2 regions of the Planococcus sp. TJ-201 genome follow, and region 1 is predicted to be linked to the other one. Evidence: predicted binding sites of a transcription regulator. Region 1 holds the regulator's gene; the other holds the start of a gene.

Region 1 (5,896 bases):
ATTAAAGAAGTGATCATGGACGGACAAGTCATTTCTGGCTGCGGCAACATTTACGCAACAGAAGCCCTGTTTAAAATGAAAATTCACCCGAAGCGGTCAGCTGGACGTATCAGCAAAAAACGCAAAGTGGAATTGTTTGATACAGTTGTCGCCATTTTGCTAGAAAGCATCGAAGCAGGAGGCAGCACCATATCGGATTACCGTAACATTAACGGCGAATCGGGCAGCATGCAAAATCGCTTTGGCATGTACGGAAAAAAACAATGTGCGGTTTGCGGCACCGCAACAAAAACAGTGAAAATCGGCGGTCGGGCTTCTGTTTATTGCCCAACCTGCCAGAAATGAGGAAGGCTGATGATCATTGGTTTAACAGGCAGTATTGCCAGCGGGAAAAGTACGGTATCCGAAATGCTGAAAACACTAGGCTACCCAATTGTTGATGCGGATCTAGTAGCGCGTTTAGTTGTAGAACCCGGATCCGAAACCCTGTCGCAAATTGCGCAGGCATTCGGGCCTGAGGTAATCAAAGAAGACGGAACAATGGACCGGGCGAAGGTAGGACAAATTATCTTTAACGATCCGGCGAGCCGGAAAATCCTAAATGATATTATACATCCGGCCATCCGCCAGGAAATGCTGCGGCAGCGGGAAGAGTTTATAATGCAAGGGTTTAAGACCATTATTATGGACATTCCGCTATTATTCGAAAGCCGGCTCCAGCATTTTGTCGATAAAATTCTAGTCGTTAGCGTCACAGAAGAAAATCAGTTTGACCGCTTAGTGAAACGGAATGGCTTTACTGAGCAGGAAGCACGGGCGCGCATCAGTTCACAGTTGCCTATGTCGGTAAAAGAGGACGGCGCAGATGCCGTTATCTACAACAATGGCACGCTTGAAGAAACCAAAGCACAACTGACTCGGATTTTGGAAAATTGGCAGGCAAGTTCTGAAAAAGAATAAAAGATATCCTGGCTTTAAGGTTCTCTAAATAGTTAATTGTGTTATACTATATAAGAAATTAAAAATATGAGTATAACTTAATTATAAACGGAGGACTCCTACATGACAGTTTCGATTGCAATTAACGGATTTGGCCGTATTGGCCGTATGGTTTTCAGACAGGCGATAATGATGGATGACGTTACAATTGCGGCAGTCAATGCCACTTATCCGGCTGAAACCCTTGCGCATTTGATTAAGTATGACACAAATCACGGAACCTTTGCGGGTGACGTATCTTCAGAAGAAGATGCATTAATTGTGAACGGGAAACGAGTTCAGTTAGTAAGCGAACGAGATCCATTAAATTTGCCATGGAGAGAAATGGGCATTGATATTGTCATCGAAGCAACAGGGAAGTTCAATTCCCGCGAGAAAGCGGCTTTGCATTTAGAAGCAGGTGCAAAAAAGGTTATACTGACAGCGCCTGGAAAAAAAGAAGACATCACCATTGTGATGGGCGTAAATGAAGACCAGTTGGATATTGACAAGCATGACATCATTTCCAATGCCAGCTGCACAACAAATTGCTTGGCGCCAGTCGTGAAAGTGCTGCATGACAAATTTGGCATTGAAAACGGATTGATGACGACTATACATTCGTACACAAATGATCAGCAAAATTTGGACAATCCGCACAAAGACCTTCGTCGTGCGCGTTCATGTGCCCAATCCATCATTCCGACATCGACGGGTGCTGCGAAAGCGCTATCATTAGTAATTCCTGAATTGCAGGGCAAACTGCACGGCATGGCTTTGCGTGTGCCAACGCCGAATGTCTCGCTAGTTGACTTGGTTGTTGATTTGGAATCAGATGTAACAATTGCAGAAGTCAATCAGGCATTCGAGGAAGCTTCAAGAGATGGGCTGGAAGGAATCTTAAGTTTGACGATGGAGCCGCTTGTGTCTGTGGATTTTAACAGCAATCCGCAATCTGCTATAGTTGATGGATTATCGACCATGGTAATTGGCAAACGCAAAGTAAAAGTTCTGGCTTGGTACGATAACGAATGGGGATATTCGGCACGCGTAATTGATTTAACCAAAAAGGTTGCAAATGCTTTAATACTGGTGTCCAAATAAGGATATACACCCCGTTTCTCTACTTTTTATTGGAGAAACGGGTTTTTTTATGGAAAATTTATTGAAAAAATTTCAAGATTAATAAGATATTATTATTGCATTTACAATAAATACGTTTTATACTATGAATCGTAGTTGAAAAACAGCTACCACTTCTGAATTTCCATCATGTATTTCGGAATTAGGAGCGTAAGATTTTTTATTCACATGACTGCTTAAAGGGTTAGGACCTCTTTGGACTAACTTTCCCCCGTGGTAGTCAACTTTGAATATTTTGCGCAAAAAACAAAATGATATCAAAGGGGGAAAACGAACCATGGAAACAATGGGACGTCACGTAATTGCAGAACTTTGGCAGTGTGATTTTGACAAATTAAACGATATGGATTTTATCGAACAAACTTTTGTTGATGCAGCACTCAAATCTGGAGCTGAAGTAAGAGAGGTCGCTTTTCATAAATTCGCACCACAAGGTGTGAGCGGAGTTGTGATTATTTCAGAATCTCACTTAACGATTCACAGTTTCCCAGAACACGGCTACGCCAGTGTAGATGTTTACACTTGCGGCGACTTAGATCCAACAGTAGCAGCGAAGTATATCGCAGAAGCGCTCGGGTCAACCTCAAGCGAACTTGTCGAAATTCCGCGCGGTATGGGTCCAGTCAGTGTTGGAAAATCCAAAGTTTCAGTAACAGCATAATCCATTTAACAAAAAACACGAAAGCAGGGGATAAAATCCTCTGCTTTTTCTATTTTCCCAATGAATTTTTGTTATACTAGATACACTAGATAGAGAAGTTAGGGAGATGTCGAAATGAAATGTCCAGCTTGCCAACATAACGGCACACGTGTTGTCGATTCGCGGCCTATAGATGAAATGAAATCAATCAGAAGGCGCAGAGAATGTGAATCGTGCGGATATCGCTTTACCACTTTTGAGAAAGTGGAAGAGATGCCGCTGATTGTCGTCAAAAAAGACGGCTCACGTGAAGAGTTCAGCCGTGAAAAAGTTTTGCGTGGCTTGATTCGTGCATGCGAAAAGCGGCCGGTTTCTCTTGAAGCATTGGAAGAAGTGGTTTTTACCATCGAGAAAGACCTTCGCCGGGCAGGCAATCCGGAAGTGAAATCTGAAGAAGTCGGAGAGCTGGTGATGAACCGGCTAGCAGCAATTGATGAAGTGGCTTATGTCCGTTTTGCTTCTGTTTATCGCCAGTTTAAAGACATCACGGTGTTTATCGACGAGCTGAAGGATTTGCTGAACAAAAGTCCGGAAGACAAGAAAATCGACTAAGGCGGTGACTTATGACTGCATATTACAAAGAATTGCAGCCTGCCGATTCCTATCGAATCCGTCTGCCTTATCCATTTTCGAATTATGACCGTCAGCTGCTGACGCTGCTCTATCAGCCGATGATTGGAGCGGAAGCCACCGCGCTTTATTTAACGCTATGGGCTGAAGGAGAAGCATCTGGTGATGAGTCGACCCATTACACATTAATGAACACGTTGGGAAATCCCATTTCGAAAATTTTTGAAGCGAGAATTCAATTGGAAGCGATTGGGCTGCTAAAGACTTACCGAAAAAACAAGGACAACCGCTGTTTTATCTATGAACTTTGTCCGCCTTTGGATCCGAAAACTTTTTTTATGGATCCATTGCTGTCAATGTTCCTGTTCAGCAAAATTGGAGAACCGTCGTATCGCCGAGTTCGAGATCGCTTTCTGATCCAGTCAGAAATTCCGTCTGATTTTGAAGAAGTATCACGCACGTTCACCGATATTTTTCAGCCGGTTCATGCGAAAGCCGGATATCCATCCGGCAAGCAGGATTTACAGGAACGGAAAAGGGGAGCTTATGAAGCAGATGCGGAATTCGATTTTGCTTTGCTTCGCCAGGGGCTTTCAGAACAGCTGGTGCCGAAGCGCGTACTGACAGCTACCATTAAAGATTTTATTTCCAAACTGGCCTACCTTTACAGTTGGGGACCTTTGGAAATGCAAAAAGTAATCTTGTTGGCCATTGAAGACGATTATAATTTGACAGTAGAAGGCTTGAAAAAATCAGCTTCTGAATACTATAAGCTAACAGTTTCTACTACAGCGCCTCAGCTTGTCCAAGTGCACAAGGAAGCTCCCAAGCTAACCGAAGAAGCACCGAAAACCAAGCAAGATGAACTATTGGTCTATTTGGAGACGGCACCACCGATTCAAGTACTGCGTGACATTGCGGATGGCAATGAACCGCTGCCTGCCGATGTCCAGCTCGCCAACCAATTGGTCGTTACCCATGGCATGAAGCCAGCTGTTGTGAATGTTTTGTTGCAATATGTCCTGTTGCGCACTGACATGAAGCTGACAAAAGCGTATGTCGAAAAAATTGCGTCTCACTGGCTACGTAAAAATGTCACGACTGCCAAAGAAGCGATGGAGCTGGCGCGTGTCGAACATACCCAATACATGAAGTGGAAGTCAGAAGGTTCGCCTACAACTGTGGCCAAACCATTTACCGGCAACGGAAACCGCAAACCGGTGCGTGAAGAAAAACTGCCGGAATGGTTCCATAAAAAAGATGAAGTACCAGCTGCTAAAGCAGAACCGAGAAACGAAAGCCTGGAAGTGGAAAAGCAAAAACTTCTCGCAAAACTTGCGCTGAAGAAAGGAAAAGGTGGTTAAATGGAACCGATTCGCGAAACACTGAAACGTGTGGTCAATGCGCCTGCTTTTTCTGAGCGGTACAGCGAGATGCGCAAAGAAGTGATGGAACACCCTGGGGTTCAAAAATTTCTGGAAAACCATGCCGATGAAATCAATGCGCCGACAATAGATAGAGGACTCCACAAGTTGTATGAGTATATCGATCAATCCCACGACTGCAATAAATGCCCAAACTTGGGCGCTTGCATCAACCACTTGAAAGGCTTTGAACCCAATTTGGTCTTAGAGCGGGGAACTATCGGTATTTCCTATACGAAATGCCGCCTAAAAGAAACAAGTGACAACAAACGCCACGCCTCCTCATTGATCCACAGCATGTACATGCCAAAAGAAGTCATGCAAGCAACACTTGACGGGTTTGATTTGGATGACAGCCGTATGGAAGCATTCCGCGCTGTCGGTAACTTTTTAGATCAGGCAACCGGTCCCGACAACTTGCCTGAAAAAGGCTTATACCTTTACGGGCAATTTGGTATTGGCAAATCATATTTGCTGAGTGCTGTCGCTAATGAGCTTGCTGAGATCAATGTTAAATCGGTGCTGGTGTTCGTTCCGGAATTTATGCGGGAAATGAAGCAGGCAATCGGTGACCAGACACTGCAGGAAAAAGTCGACTATGTCAAGAAGGCTGATGTCCTGATTCTTGATGATATTGGAGCTGAAGCGATGTCGAGTTGGACGCGTGACGAGGTGCTGGGCACGATTCTCCATTACCGGATGTCTGAAAAGTTGCCGACCTTCATGTCGTCGAATTTCAGCTATTCCGAGCTGGAATATCACCTAACCTATTCACAGCGCGGCGAGAAAGAAGATTTGAAAGCTGCACGCATCATGGAACGAATCCGGGCGTTGACCAATCCGGTTAAGCTGGACGGCCGCAACCGACGAAATTAACCGCAAGGCTATTGCATTATCCAGTATTTCGGTTTATAGTAAAAACAATCGAACCAAGATTTTACATGCCTTGACAAGGACATGAGCGGATTTGTACGACTTTTAGAGAGAGAAGCCTTGGCTGCAAGCTTCTTAAGTACCGGCAATCCCGCTTACCCCCTTCGAGCAGCAGCTGTGAACAGTCTCCTCAGTAACAGCTGACGGA
Region 2 (5,896 bases), 210 kb from region 1:
GGATTCCGTATAAAACCCGACCAAACGAGATTTTATTCATTTGGTCGGGTAACTATTCTTTTGTCTACAAGCTCAGGGCGCGGAAGCTATTTGGCTTCCACGCCCTTTTTGTCGTTCAGTAAAACCCGATCGACAGTTCTGGATCTTCCCAATCGTTTTTCTCTGCCCGTTTGTTTTGCTTCTGCAATTCCGTGATGCGTTTGGCATAGCCGGAATCTCCTTCATAATGCCAATTCAAGGCCGAAGACATGTACAGTTCGTTCAGCTGTGAAATCGACAGCCCTTTTGTCAGCTTGGCCATGTTGGCAAGTTCTGCATCTGAAAAAATGTGTTTGATATCAAGTTTCCGCAAATACTTCTCGCGCAGCGATTTGGACGGCGCCGGAATTTCATAAGCGCGGTCAAAGCGGCCGGCGCGGTTGATCAAGGCCGGATCGATTTTCTCAGGGTAATTGGTGGTGCCGATGACAAACAGCCCTTCACGTGATTGTGTGCCGTCCAGCGTGTTCAAGAAAACGGAGCGGGTAAAGTCCGGCATCGAGTCAATGTCCTCGATTACCAGAATGGCTGGAGCGAGCCTCGAGACAATGCCGAAGACCTCCTGAATGGTGTAGCTGTTAGTGAACTCAGTGATCTGCCAATAGACGACAGGGGCTTCTGTAGAACCGGTGATGGACTTCACCAATGTGGTCTTGCCATTGCCTGGCGAACCATACAGTAGGATGCCGCGTTTGTAAGGAACGCCGTAATCTCGAAAAAACTGGCCATCCGCTTTGAAAAATTCATCAATCGAGCGGAAGATGTCTTGTTTGACGGAATCTGAGAGCATGACATCCTTCCGGTCGACGATGGCGTGTTCCCCGAAGTTGCGACGATGCACACCGTCTTCTGTGTCGACAAGATACGTAATATTGTTCATCAGCACCTGGCGCAATAATGCATTCATGGCTGTCAGGAAGGCAAAAGCCGAATCGACTGTTTTGGCAAAACAATGAAACTCCGGCCAGCTGTTGTCGGAAGCTGTGTAGAAAGGCACTTGGGCAATAGCAACATCGTGCTCTGGGAAATAAATCAGTTTGTTCTCAAAGCTTTCCTGGATTTTCAAATTGCCGCTGTACAAGTCGTCGGGTGCGTTGGCGATTTTTCCGAACGGACGGGCTTCATAAATAAAAGACAGCACTTCGTAAGAGAGCAATCGCTTTTCCATCATGTCGATCAGATGGCTGTTTAATTGCTCAATGGGTTCTGTTATATCAATGTGCATCCAGGAGCCAGCAGAACGGCCATCAAGCATGTTCAGGATGCTTTGGGAGACAATGGCAAGATCCGAATAATGCGGGAGCGTTTCCCGGATGTTCGCTTGATGTGGAAAAAGTAGGTCAGGTTTCATTGAGCTTCCTCTTTTCAAATGGAATAGGATGAAAAACGCCCTTCCAAAATGTGGAAGGGCGTTTAGTGTTCAGGCTTTCGATTTTATTTTTCCGGTCCATTGCTTGAACCCGCCTTGCAGCTGGAACAATTGATCGTAGCCTTTTTTCTGTAGGAAAATGGCGACGCGTCCACTGCGTGCACCGTTCTGGTCATACAAGTAAACGGGTTTGTCCGAACGAATTTCCTTATAGCGTTGGCGCAATTGTGATTGTGGAATATTGCGTGCTCCTAAAATATGGCCGGCCGCAAAATCTTTTGGCTCGCGTACATCAATCAATTGAGCTCTGCGGTAACCTTCGATAAATTGTTCCTGCGTCAAGTTAGTGACCGCTTTCTTCATGCGGAAATACATAATCACCGCGTAAATGATGATTGCCACAACAATGGCAATCGTGATGTATAAAAATTCCAATGTTCTTGCCCCTTTCTAATCTTCTTTTATTATAAGAGAAGAGATGACGGATATTCAATGCCAATGTTACACTAATTAGCGGAAATAGGAGGCGATCTTGTGAAATATCCAAAATGGAATTTTGTAAATTCAGGTGCGAACAGCCCTTCTTTCAATATGGCCCTCGATGAAGCCTTGCTGACATGGCATAGCGAGGGGCTTATTCCGCCGGTTATCCGTTTTTATAGCTGGCAGCCGGCTGCGCTGTCGATCGGTTATTTTCAAAAAGTGGAAAAAGAAATTGATATGGAAGCCGTCAACCGGCTTGGCCTGGGATTTGTCCGAAGGCCAACAGGAGGCAGAGGCGTTCTCCATGAACATGAACTTACATACAGCATTATTGTTAGTGAAGACCATCCGGATATGCCAGAAAAGGTCACGGCAGCGTACCGGGTATTAAGCGAGGGCTTATTGGAAGGCTTTAAAAACCTCGGACTGGATGCTTATTTTTCTGTTCCAGATACAGATGCCAAGCGTGCTGATTTGAAAAATCCCAAATCAGCCGTTTGTTTTGATGCACCGAGCTGGTATGAAATGGTTGTTGAAGGAAAAAAAGTAGCGGGCAGTGCACAAACGCGCCAAAAAGGCGTGATTTTGCAGCATGGTGCAATTCTACTTGATTTGGATGTTGAGAAGCTGTTGTCTGTTTTCAAATTTTCGAGCGAAGAGGCGAAAGAGCGGATGCGCAGCAAAATTCCCGAAAAAGCGGTCTCGATCAATTCAATTCGCAAGGAGCCGGCCACTATAGAAGAATGCATTCGTGCATTTAAAGAAGGATTTGAACAGGCATTGTCCATCGAGTTGGAACCGTATACGCTGTCAGAACAACAGTTCGCAGATGTCAAGGCTTTAGAAGAAAAAAAATACGCCAATGCCGAATGGAATTTCCGTGTTTGAGTGTCTTTTGGCTCATTTTATTGATTTCCAAAGCCGGAAACCTTGCCATATATAGCTTTTAAAAGTGGCGAAGTTTTGAAGCAGAAAATTGTTATTGAAAAGGCGTTTCAACATATAGTATGATGGGAATTAAATTAGTACTACATATAGTATTTATGTACGTATATAACACAAAGGAGGAATTGTCAATGGTTTCCGCCACACAATCCCAGTACTCATTAAATTCAAAAGCATTAAACGAAGATATTAAAACGTTTCCGCAAGTGCACGCCGTTACTCCGGATATGAACTTGACGCATAAAGGGGTATCTCGCCTTGTTATGATTGACCGGTATTCATTCAAGGATACAGAGAAAAAAACCTTGAAAGCTGGCGATTTTGTTGTATTGACTGTCAAAGAAGATCCGAAATTCCCAGCCCGCGGTCTTGGCTACATTGTTTCCATCGATCAGCAAACCAATAAAGCACAAGTTTGGATCGAGGAAGATTACAGAAGTGCAATCGACAACCCGAAGGAACAGGAAGCAGGCATTGTCAATCGCCCGATCGACGTGATTGAAAAGCCGCTTGAAGTGTTCTACGAGCAGATTGCCAAACGCAATGCAACAGGCCTTGCTTCTGTAGAAAAAACTTCTGAAAAACGCCAGGAATGGTTTGAAAAATTTTATCAGCAATTGGTCGGATTAAAATTCATTCCGGCCGGCCGTGTGCTTTACGGAGCGGGCGCTGACACGGATGTCACGTATTTCAATTGCTACGTAATGCCGTTTGTTGCAGACTCACGCGAAGGCATTTCCGATCACCGCAAGCAGGTCATGGAAATCATGAGCCGCGGAGGCGGAGTTGGCACCAACGGTTCAACTCTTCGTCCGCGCAACACATTGGCTCGTGGAGTCAACGGCAAATCGTCAGGATCGGTATCTTGGCTGGATGACATTGCCAAGTTGACTCATCTTGTCGAACAAGGCGGTTCACGCCGCGGTGCGCAAATGATCATGCTGGCAGACTGGCATCCGGATATTGCCGAATTTATCATCTCCAAAATGCAGAATCCACGCATCCTGCGCTATTTGATTGAAAACACACAAGACGAAACGATCAAGAAATTAGCTCATGACAAATTAAAATTCAAACCGTTAACAGAACAGGAAGATGCCATGTATCAAGGCATCCTAAACTACCGTGCAATTCCTGGAATGGGCGGATTCAACGAAAAAATTATGCGTGACGCTGAAGCAAAACTTCGAGATGGCGGAACTTATTCGGTTCATAACGAAGAATTTTTGACAGGTGCCAACATTTCAGTCACGTTGACGAGCGATTTCATGACGGCGGTTGAAAACGACGAAGATTTCGATTTGCGCTTCCCAGCAGTGGAATCTTATTCGAAAGAAGAAATGGCCATCTACAATGAACAATGGCAGGAAGTCGGCGATGTTCGTGAGTGGGAACGCATGGGTCATGGTGTGCGCGTCTACCGGACAATGAAAGCCCGCGAATTATGGAACTTGGTCAATATTTGTGCGACTTATTCAGCTGAACCCGGCATCTTCTTTATCGATAATGCCAATGAAAAAACAAATGCGGCTGCATATGGCCAAAAAGTTGTTGCGACGAACCCTTGCGGCGAACAGCCATTGGCACCTTACTCCGTCTGCAACTTGGCTGCGGTCAACTTGGCACAGTTCGCAGATCCGAAAACAAAGGCAGTGGACTTTGAAGCATTGAAAGAAACGGTTCGCGTCGGTGTCCGCATGCAGGACAATGTGATTGATGCAACTCCATACTTCCTGGAAGATAACAAAGTGCAAGCACTTGGCGAGCGCCGCGTCGGTCTTGGCGTCATGGGACTTGCTGATTTGTTGATTTACTGCGATAAAGAATACGGTTCACCGGAAGGCAATGAGTTAGTTGATGAGATCTTCAAGACAATCGCTACTGCGGCCTATGAAGTTTCAACTGAGTTGGCTGCAGAGCGCGGCAGCTTCCCGTTCCTAGTTGGCAAAACCGACGATGAAACGGCAGCACTGCGCAAAGCCTTTACGGAAACTGGGTTTATGCAGGACATGCCAGCACATGTCCGCGAAGCGGTCCTTGAAAAAGGCATCCGGAATTCGCACCTGTTGACGGTAGCACCAACAGGATCCACAGGTACAATGGTCGGCGTTTCAACGGGTCTTGAACCTTATTATTCATTCACATACTACCGCAGCGGCCGCCTCGGCAAATTTATCGAGGTTAAAGCGGACATCGTCAGCGAATACTTGAAGAACAATCCGGAAGCGGATGAAGAAAACTTGCCGAAAGCATTTGTGACATCGATGGACTTGGCGCCGGAAGCACACGCGGATGTTCAATGCATCATCCAGCGCTGGATCGATTCATCGATCTCGAAAACAGTCAATGCGCCACGCGGCTATACGGTTGAACAAGTAGAAGGCGTATATGAGCGACTCTACAAAGGCGGGGCAAAAGGCGGTACGGTTTACGTCGATGGCAGCCGCGACTCACAAGTTCTAACTCTGAAAGCTGAAGACAATACGTTTGAAGAAGAGCACCAGCCGGAAGAAACGGGCAAGCGCCCGATCGTTCTAGTTGATACCATACAGGATATCCGTTCTACCAATGTCAGCATCGGTTCAGAAGTGGGCGACACATGCCCAGTCTGCCGCCAAGGGACAGTAGAAGAAATGGGCGGCTGCAACACTTGCACCAACTGCAACGCTCAGCTGAAATGCGGATTATAAAATAACCAGCGCGATGGCCAACCAGCCATCGCGTTTTTCTTTTGGCTGCTTCCGCATTTCTATTTGATCCAGCTTCAGCGCCTAGAATCTCGGGGTCTTAAGTCCGCTTGCCTGTGCGGCAAAGAACGACACTTCGCCGATCTGTCTTATGCCCGTCGAATCTGAACGGCTGCTTCCGCATTTCTAAAAAGTTGCTGGATTGTTCCGATATGTTAAAATAATGAAGAATGTGTTGAGGGAGGGAGAAGGTCGAATGCGCGTGCTGGTTCTGAACGGCCCGAACTTAAATCGCTTGGGCAAGCGGGAGAAAGAAGCATACGGGACGTTTACGCTGGAAGAGTTGGAGAAAGAGCTCGTTGAGTTTTCTTAT

The links. The regulator NrdR, encoded in region 1, represses ribonucleotide reductase genes. The targets are predictions, from matches to a motif close to AACACNATATATNGTGTT.
Region 2: AC4EG4_RS07280 (vitamin B12-dependent ribonucleotide reductase) is a predicted target of NrdR. The motif match lies at 2,916-2,933, and genes of this name have one in related genera.

What each region holds. Positions count from the first base shown of each region.
Region 1 is NZ_JBZDOG010000002.1:522,671-528,566, reverse strand. Features, by position in the region: gene mutM (bifunctional DNA-formamidopyrimidine glycosylase/DNA-(apurinic or apyrimidinic site) lyase) at 1-345, shown strand, start outside; gene coaE (dephospho-CoA kinase) at 355-960, shown strand; gene AC4EG4_RS08340 (glyceraldehyde-3-phosphate dehydrogenase) at 1,063-2,082, shown strand; gene speD (adenosylmethionine decarboxylase) at 2,399-2,782, shown strand; gene nrdR (transcriptional regulator NrdR) at 2,897-3,373, shown strand; gene AC4EG4_RS08325 (replication initiation and membrane attachment family protein) at 3,385-4,755, shown strand; gene dnaI (primosomal protein DnaI) at 4,756-5,691, shown strand.
Region 2 is NZ_JBZDOG010000002.1:315,443-321,338, reverse strand. Features, by position in the region: gene AC4EG4_RS07295 (AAA family ATPase) at 116-1,390, opposite strand; gene AC4EG4_RS07290 (rhodanese-like domain-containing protein) at 1,460-1,843, opposite strand; gene AC4EG4_RS07285 (lipoate--protein ligase family protein) at 1,943-2,779, shown strand; gene AC4EG4_RS07280 (vitamin B12-dependent ribonucleotide reductase) at 2,968-5,526, shown strand; gene aroQ (type II 3-dehydroquinate dehydratase) at 5,780-5,896, shown strand, end outside.